DNA from 2 places in the Dietzia sp. B44 genome. Region 2 is predicted to be linked to the other one. Evidence: riboswitches for the same ligand, from Rfam matches in the RefSeq annotation. Region 2 holds a riboswitch; the other holds the start of a gene.
The links. Region 2 has a riboswitch for cobalamin ahead of G6017_RS14295 (ABC transporter substrate-binding protein). Riboswitches for the same ligand answer to the same signal wherever they lie in the genome.
Positions count from the first base shown of each region.

Region 1: another riboswitch for cobalamin. It lies ahead of G6017_RS02655 (energy-coupling factor ABC transporter permease); the one in region 2 lies ahead of G6017_RS14295 (ABC transporter substrate-binding protein).

Region 1 covers NZ_JAALEF010000060.1:9,543-14,598, reverse strand. Annotated here, with positions in the region: gene G6017_RS02670 (helix-turn-helix transcriptional regulator) at 1-54, opposite strand, end outside; gene G6017_RS02665 (sodium-dependent bicarbonate transport family permease) at 332-1,351, shown strand; gene G6017_RS02660 (P-II family nitrogen regulator) at 1,366-1,656, shown strand; cobalamin riboswitch at 1,677-1,889, shown strand; gene G6017_RS02655 (energy-coupling factor ABC transporter permease) at 1,926-2,666, shown strand; gene cbiN (cobalt ECF transporter S component CbiN) at 2,663-3,025, shown strand; gene cbiQ (cobalt ECF transporter T component CbiQ) at 3,041-3,769, shown strand; gene G6017_RS02640 (energy-coupling factor ABC transporter ATP-binding protein) at 3,766-4,566, shown strand; gene G6017_RS02635 (hypothetical protein) at 4,913-5,056, shown strand, end outside.
Region 2 covers NZ_JAALEF010000469.1:9-3,534, reverse strand. Annotated here, with positions in the region: partial or broken gene G6017_RS14310 (sugar porter family MFS transporter) at 1-1,212, opposite strand, end outside; gene G6017_RS14305 (SgcJ/EcaC family oxidoreductase) at 1,390-1,764, shown strand; gene G6017_RS14300 (Lrp/AsnC family transcriptional regulator) at 1,799-2,080, shown strand; cobalamin riboswitch at 2,153-2,274, shown strand; gene G6017_RS14295 (ABC transporter substrate-binding protein) at 2,391-3,395, shown strand.

The sequences.
Region 1 (5,056 bases), on a different contig from region 2:
CGCGATGCACAACAGGACGTGCGCGTGATTGGTGAGAAACGTCCACTCTGCCACTACGCCACCCCATCACCGACGACTTCCGAGTGCCATTTTGCCTTACGTGAATCACGGTACGCATGTGGGCGTGCACGGAGCCCGTCCCACCGCGGGCCCGGTCCGCGCGCCGCGCCACAACACGCGACACCGATTTAGGCTGTTGCAAAACATGTCTTGAAAGTCATGTATTGTCGTTCCCGTTACTCGCTCGGAACAGGCGGCTAGCGCGCCACGACGGAGATCAGCTCGTCCCGCTCGGCGGCGCACGGACTCCGGACAGATCAGGGGAGACTCGATGGACCTCAGCATTCTCGGCAGCCTCACGGACCCGCCGATCCTGTTCTTCTTCCTGGGGCTGTTCGTCGCCGCTGTGCGCTCCAACCTGGAGATCCCGGCCCCCGTCACCAAGTTCCTGTCGCTCTACCTGCTCATGGCGATCGGGTTCAAGGGTGGCCAGGCTCTGCGAGAGACCGGTCTGACCGGCCGCGCCGCGGCGGTGATCGGCATCGCCCTCCTCCTGGCCCTGGTGATCCCTGCGCTGGGCTTCCTGGTCCTGCGGCGCAGGGTGAACGAGTTCGATGCGGCCGCCATCGCCGCGACCTACGGGTCGGTCAGCGCGGTGACCTTCATCGCCGCGACGCAGTTCGTGACCGCCCGTGGGGAGGAACCCGGCGGGTACATGACGGTCGCCCTGGTTCTGATGGAATCGCCCGCGATCATCATGGCGGTGCTTCTGGCCACCTGGGCACGGTCCCGTCAGCGTTCCGCCCAGATGGCGGGTGACGCGGGGGCCGGCGCTTCCTCTCCCGTGTCGGGCGCACCCCTGTCGTTGCGGGCGATCCTGCACGAGGCGTTCACCGACGGTGCGCACCTGCTGCTGATCGGGTCGCTCGTGATCGGCACCGTGGTGGGGGCCGACGCCGGCGAGGCCATGTCCCCGTTCGTCGACGACATGTTCAAGGGGCTGCTGGCCTTCTTCCTGCTCGAGATGGGCTTGCTCGTCGCCCGTCAGCTCCGCGAGGTCCGGGACGTGGGCCCGTTCCTGATCGGGTTCGGCATCGTGATGCCCCTGGTCGGAGCATCGATGGCGCTGGCCCTGGGCAGTCTGGCCGGGTTGCCGGTCGGCGACCTGACCATGCTCGCCGTGCTCGCGGCGAGCGGGTCCTACATCGTGGTGCCGGCCGTCGTGCGCTACGCGATCCCCGAAGCGCGGCCGTCCCGGTACTTCACAATGGCCCTTGCCGTGACATTCCCGTTCAACATCGTCCTCGGCATTCCGCTCTACTACACCGTCGCCCAGTACCTGGGCGCCTGAGGCGAGGAGATCCCATGAAAGACGTCAAAAGGATCGAACTGGTAGTGGAGTCCGGGGTCGCCGGGAGGTTCCTCGGCGCGTTGGATTCGCTGGGCCTGACCCATCGCACCGTGATCCCGGGAATCTACGGGCGGGGACAGCACGGTGAGCGCGGTGGGGACCCTTTCTCCACCTTCGACAACACCTTCGTGCTCGTGGCGGTCGACCCCGACCGGATCGACGAGGTCCTCCGGTCGCTGCGGCCTCTCCTGCAGTCCGTCGGGGGCATGTGCCTGGTCTCGGACGCCCAATCGGTGCGGTACTGAGTCGGCCCTCGGGAGGGGGCTAGGATCTGCTCAGCTGCGGTGCTCGGGAACCCGGTGTGAGACCGGGGCGGCCCTCGCCACTGTGAACGGATGATGTCGCCAGTCCTCTGTGCCACTGCTCGCACGCGTTGTGTGGGTGGGAAGGCGGACCGGCGGCGATCCGGTCCATCCCTTCCGGGGGTGGGCCGGGGGAACCCGTGAGCCAGGAGACCGGCCGTGGCTGCCACCACGAGTGCCCGCGAGGTGACGGGCAGAAAGGTCTCAGGCATATGCATATCGCAGAGGGTTTCCTCCCCTCGGTGCACGCCGTGGCATGGACGGCCGTCGCGGCACCGTTCGTCATCCACGGCGCGCGCGAGGTGATCAGGACGGTCCGTCGGACACCGGAGGCGGGCGTGTTGCTCGGCGTGGCCGGGGCGTTCACGTTCGTCATGTCGGCCGTCAAGCTCCCGTCGGTGACGGGCTCCAGCTCACACCCCACCGGGACCGGCCTGGGGACGATCATCTTCCGGCCCCCCGTCATGGCCTTCGTCGCCACCGTGGTGCTCATCTTCCAGGCGTTGCTGCTCGCGCACGGGGGCATCACCACTCTCGGCGCGAACGTGTTCTCCATGGGGGTCGCCGGGCCGTGGGTCGCCTACGGCGCGTTCGTCCTGTGTCGACGGGTCGCGGTGCCGCTGCTCGGCGCGGTCTTCGTCGCCGCGTTCCTCGCCGACCTGGTGACGTATCTCGTCACCAGTGCCCAGCTCGCACTGGCGTTCCCGAGCGCCGAGCACGGCCTCTGGTACTCGATGGCCGAGTTCCTCGCCGTCTTCGCCATCACCCAGATCCCGCTGGCGATCGTCGAGGCCCTGATCGTCGTGGTGATCGTCAGTGTGCTCCTGCGCATCGCCTCCCGCGAGCTCGACCTGGTGGGCTTCTTCCGGAGGGCGCGACTCGCCGGCGCGGGGACCTTCGCGGATCCCGGGGATCGTGCCGATCGGGTCGAGGCCACGGAGTCGGTGCGATGAGCGGGACGAAGCACGTCAGCGCGTGGGTGTTGGTGGGACTGGTCGCCGTGGCGTTCGCGATCGCGGTGCTGTCCCTGGTCTACGGCGCCGGGGCGGGCGGCGAGTTCGAGGGTGCGGACGGGCAGGCCGAGGGGACGATCAGCCAGGTCTCTCCCGACTACGAGCCGTGGTTCGAGCCGCTTCTGCCCGAGTTGCCGGGGGAGGTCGAATCGGGGGTGTTCGCCCTCCAGGCCGGGATCGGCGGCGGGATCGTGGGTTACGGACTCGGCGTCCTGCGGACACGTAGTAGGCAGCGTCGGGAGAGCGTGACGGGTGCGGCGACCCCGTCGGCGGCGGCCACGGGTCCGGCCGGGCACTGACCGGCCGAGCCCTAGGTGAACCCACTCGAACTCGCGGCGTCCCACAACCGTTGGTCGGACCTCCCGGTAGTCGAGAAGCTGCTGCTCTTCGGCGGTCTGCTGGTGGCGGCACTGCTCGTGCCGCCACCGGTGGGCCACGTGGCGATCCTGACTGTCTGTTGTGTGTGCGCCCTGGCGCTGGCCCGCGTCCCCGCCAGGATCTACCTCGCGGCGTTGCTCGCCCCCGTCGCGTTCCTGGCCCTGGGAATCGGTCCCCTCGTGCTGGACCTGGTGGACTGGCGCCTCGTGGTGGATCCGGCCGGGGTCGACACCGCCTGGCGGACGGTGAGCAGGGCGATCGCCGCGACGGCCGCCACCATCACCTTGGCGTGCACCACGCCCGTCGCCGACCTCCTGGCCGCCGGCCGGCGGGCCGGACTGCCCGCCCCGCTGGCTCACGTCGTGGACACCACCTACCGGCTCATCGGCCTGCTCATCGACTCCGCGCGCACGCTGCGGCATTCCCACGACCTCAGGCTCGGACACCGCACCGCCCGGGCCGCGATCAGCTCGGTCGGGACGCAGTTCGCCTCGGTATTCGTCCTGTCCGTCAGGCGGGCACGGGCGATCGACGACGCCATGTCCATGCGCGCCGAGCGCGGCCAGACCGCAGTGCTCGCCGAGGCGGACCCGGTCTCGGCCACCCGCGTGCTCGTCATCTGTCTGGTTCTCGTGTCCGTCTCGATACTGGGGGTCATGACGTGACCGTCCTCGCGCTGCGCGGTGCCCGGTTCTCCTACCGGCGTCTCGATGCCCTCGGCGGTCACACCCACACCGTGCTCGACGGCGCCGACCTGACGATCCCCGCCGGGGCGAAGATGGCGCTTCTCGGTGGAAACGGCAGCGGCAAGACCACCCTGATGCGGCTGCTCGTGGGCCTGAACCGCCTCGAGGCCGGGGAGTTGGAGCTGGACGGGGAGCGGGTCCGGGACCGCCGCGCCGACCGCACCCGCCTGCGGCAGTCGGTGCAGATGGTGCTCCAGGAACCCGACGACCAGATCTTCGCCACGACCGTGCGGGCCGACGTCTCCTTCGGCCCCGTGAACCTCGGATTGGATCGCGCCGAGGTGGCCCACCGGGTCGACGAGGCCCTGGCGGCGCTGGCGATCACCGACCTCGCCGACCGCGTCCCCCACCACTTGTCCTTCGGGCAGCGCAAGAGGGTGGCCCTGGCGGGTGCGCTGGCGATGCGGCCTCGCGTCCTGCTTCTCGACGAACCGACGGCCGGGCTCGACCCGCTCTCCTGTGAGGACCTGCTCGCGGCGCTGGAGTCGCTTCGCGCCGCGGGGGCCGCGATCCTCATGGCCACGCACGATGTCGACCTCGCCTGGGCCTGGGCGGACGACGCGGTGGTGCTCTCCGGCGGAGCGCTCACCCGCGGCCCGGTCCACCGAGTGCTGCAGGACGAGGGCCTCCTCACCGCGGCCCGGCTCACCACCCCGTGGGGCGCCGCGGTGTCACGCCGACTGGGCCGGACGGTATCGCGGCCGGGAGAGGTCTGACCACGCTCGTCATCGGGATCGCACTCGCCCGTGTTCCGGACGCGACCGATGCCATCGGTGGCGCAGTCTTCCGACGCGCATCATGATGGCCCGGTGTGCCGCTATGACGGATAGCTTCGGCAGGATGTGAGTTCTTAGGCAAGAAGAGCACTGTGGGATCGGGTGACACGTCGATGCGTGCCCATCCCTGTTTCGGCCGCGCGCGGCGGCAGCGTCTCCCGGTGACGTGGCTCGGGCCACGTTCTTCTCGACGTGTACGGCAGTGGGTGAAACACCTTGTCAAGGAAGAAAAGGGGTGGGAGTGACTTCGGCAATCGAAGGATACGAAGAAATACGATGGTCCCAGGTGGAAGACAGCTTCTTCGTCGGTAGTTTCCGCGGGAACTTCGTGGGGTACATCGATCAGAATTCTGACGGCAGTTTCACCTGCTACGACAGGATGTCGAGACCGCAGGGCGAGTCCGGATCCCTGGACGAGGCGATCTCCAGC
Region 2 (3,526 bases):
GAGCAGCACCCACACCGCCGGGCCCCAGGACATCCCGAAGAACACGACGAAACCGTTGGCGGCGATCAGCGCGACGAGCCCCTGGGTGTCGCCGAGTTGGGGAGCGAGTTCGCCGTCGGGCCCCGGACCCATCGTGGCGGTGCTGAACATCAGGGCCATCACCGCGAGCGAGACGGTCATGCCGACCGAACCGGTCATGAGCAGCCTGCGACGCCCGATCTTGTCGATCAGCGCGATGGCCACGATCGTCACGACGATGTTCGTGACCGAGGTGATGACGGTCTGGGTGAGCGCGTCCGCCTCGGTGAAGCCGACCGACTGCCAGAGGGACGTGGAGTAGTAGAAGATCACGTTGATGCCCACGGCCTGCTGGAAGACGGACAGCACGATGCCGATCCACACGATCGGCAGGAGGTTCCTGCCGCTCGGGGTGAGCATGTCCTGCCACGACCGCTTCCTGTCCTCGCGGACCGTCGCACGGATCTCCTTGATCCGGTTGTCGACGCCGCTGGACTGGATGGTGCGCAGGACGTCCCTCGCCTCGCCGACCAGCCCCTTGGCCAGCAGGTAGCGGGGGGATTCCGGGATCATGAGCGCCAGTACGCCGTAGGTGATCGCGGGGACCAGCTCGGTGAGGAACATCCAGCGCCAGGCCTGGATCCCCAGCCACAGCTCCTCGATCGCGCCACCGGCCACGGCTGCCAGCCAGGCGTCGGAGAGCAGGGCCACGAAGATGCCGGAGACGATCGCGAGCTGCTGGAGTGACCCGAGGCGGCCGCGTATCGAGGGCGGGGCCACCTCGGCGATGTACGCCGGCGCGATGACCGAGGCCGCGCCGACGCCCAGGCCACCGACCACCCGCCACAGGATGAGGTCCCACGGGCCGAACGCGAGCCCGGAGCCGATCGCACTGACGGTGAACAGCGCCGAGGCCAGGACCATGACGCGGGTGCGCCCCCAGCGGTCGGCGAGGCGGCCCGCGAGATACGCGCCGGCGATACAGCCGAGCAGGGCCGAGGAGACGACGAACCCGGTGAGACCGGCGTTCATGCCGAAGGTCTCCTGGACGGCGTCCACCGCGCCGTTGATGACGGCGGTGTCGAAGCCGAAGAGGAACCCGCCGAGCGCGGCGACCAGGGAGATGATCACCACCCTGCCGGTGTGGAAGGACTCCTCGTCCGAGCTCCTGGCCGAGACGTTCCGTGTGGACATGGCGTACCCCGTTCCCGGGCCGGATGGACGTCCTGATGTCTGGTGAACGGAGCGTAGGCCCGCTACCAATGTGGCGCAAGTCACATATTCTTTATCGATTGCGGCGTACGAACGCTCTGATCGAGAACACGTTCTAGGCTCGAGGTGTCTCGTCGTCATACCGAAAGGGCCACCGCCGTGAGTGCCTCCCCCGAGCAGATCCGTGCCACCGCCGACTCCTACATCGCCGCGCTGGTCGCCGGCGACCTCGAGGCGGTCCTGGACCTCTACGCCGAGAACGCCACGGTCGAGGACCCCGTCGGCAACGGCACCGTCCACGAGGGCAAGGCGGCCATCCGCGAGTTCTACTCGTCCGTGGTGGCGCTGAAGATCGAGGGCGAGGTGCTCGAGGCGCGCGTGTGTGGCGACGACCTGCTGTTCAACTTCGAGATCACCACCCACTTCGACGCCGACTCCAAGGCCACCATCAACGTGTGGGACCTCATGACCCACGACGAGCAGGGCAAGATCCGTTCGATGCGCGCGTACTGGACGCCGGAGAACATGCGCTGAACCGGGGCCGCGCGACTGGACTACCCTTCAGGCCATGATCACCGCCATCGTCTTCGTCCACGCCGAGACGGCGCGCATCCCCGAGGTCGCCGAGGCGATCGCCGAGATCGACGGGGTCTCCGAGGTGTACTCGGTGACGGGCACCATCGACCTCATCGTGCTCGTGCGGGCCCGCCGCAACGAGGAGGTGGCCGACATCGTCTCCGACCGCCTGAACAAGGTCCCGGGCGTGGTCGACACCGAGACGCACATCGCGTTCCGCGCGCTGTCCAAGCACGACCTCGAGGCGGCGTTCTCCCTGGGGTACGACGAGTAGACCCCTCCCCGGTGCGCACAGTTCCGGGGAGGTGCCCCCGCGGCCGTCGCGGCGGATGTGCATACTGTCACCACGACTTGCTGATCTCCGGATACGCAGGGGAAGACCGGTGAGAATCCGGCGCTGACCCGCAACGGTGTGCCGTCACCTCGGTGACGACGAGCCCGATTACCTGCCCGGAGGTACGCGACTCTGTCCATCGCCGCGGTCTGCGATCCGGAGTCCTGCACGGTCGGCGGCCGGTGTCGACGGTCGCCCACCTGCGGGTCTCGTGTGTTCGTGGGCACACGACACGATCCGAGGTCTGATCATGTTCCGTCGCCAGTCCAGGTCCACCACGGCGCTCGCCGCGCTGCTCGTCACGGGTGTCGTCGTCGCGGGCTGCTCCCGCGGCGAGGCTCAGGAGAGCGCCACCTCGAATGAGGCGTTCGCCGAGCCGGTGACCATCACCAACTGCGAGCGTGAGTCCACGTTCGACGCCCCGCCCGAGCGCATCATCACGATGAACGCCCACGTCACGGAGACCCTCATCCAGATGGGTGCGGGGGATCGGATCGTCGGCCGGGGCTATGCCGATCGCGAGGACGTCCTGCCGGAGGTCGCCGAGGAACTCGAGGCGATTCCCGGGTTGGCCGAGGAGTATCCCAGCTGGGAGCAGATCGTCGATCTGGAACCCGACCTCGTGGTGGCCGGCATGCGCAGCGCGTTCGACGAGAAGGAGGGCCGGAGCCGGGACGCGCTCGACGCGGCGGGCATCGACACCTTCCTGTTCTCCGAGTACTGCGGCGACGGGTTCCCGGACGTCTCCATGCTCGAGACCGACTTCTCCCAGCTGGGCCGGGTCCTCGGCGTCGAGGAGGGTGCGCAGCAGCTCACCGACCGCATCGTCGACCGGATCGAGTCGGTCCGCGCCACCCTGGACGAGGCCGGGGTGACGGGGACCCCGACGTTCTTCTACGACAGCGGTGAGGCGGAGCCCCTGACGATCGGCGGCGTCGGCATCGGCCAGCTGATCGGCGAGTACGCGGGAGCCGACAACATCTTCATCGAGGGCGACCGGCCCTACCTCAAGACCACGTGGGAGATCCTCGGCGAACGCCGACCGGAGGCGATCGTCGTGCTCGACTACGGGGCCACCAGCGCCGAGGACAAGATCGAGTACCTGCGCAACCAGCCCATCATGGCCACCACGCCGGCGATCCGCGACGACCGCATCGTGGTGGTCCCCCTGGCCGACTTCTTCGAGAGTTCGCGGATGGCGACCTCGGTGGAGACGATCGCCCGCGAGCTCCACCCCGACGCCTTCGGTGGCTGATATGGCGACGGTCGTCCACGACCGTGGCGGTGGCGCGGGCGATGCGGCGACACCGGCTCCGAGCCGCCCCTCGGCGTCGTCCCGCCTCCCGTCACCGTTCCGCGCCACGAGCCCGTTCCGCGCCACGAGCC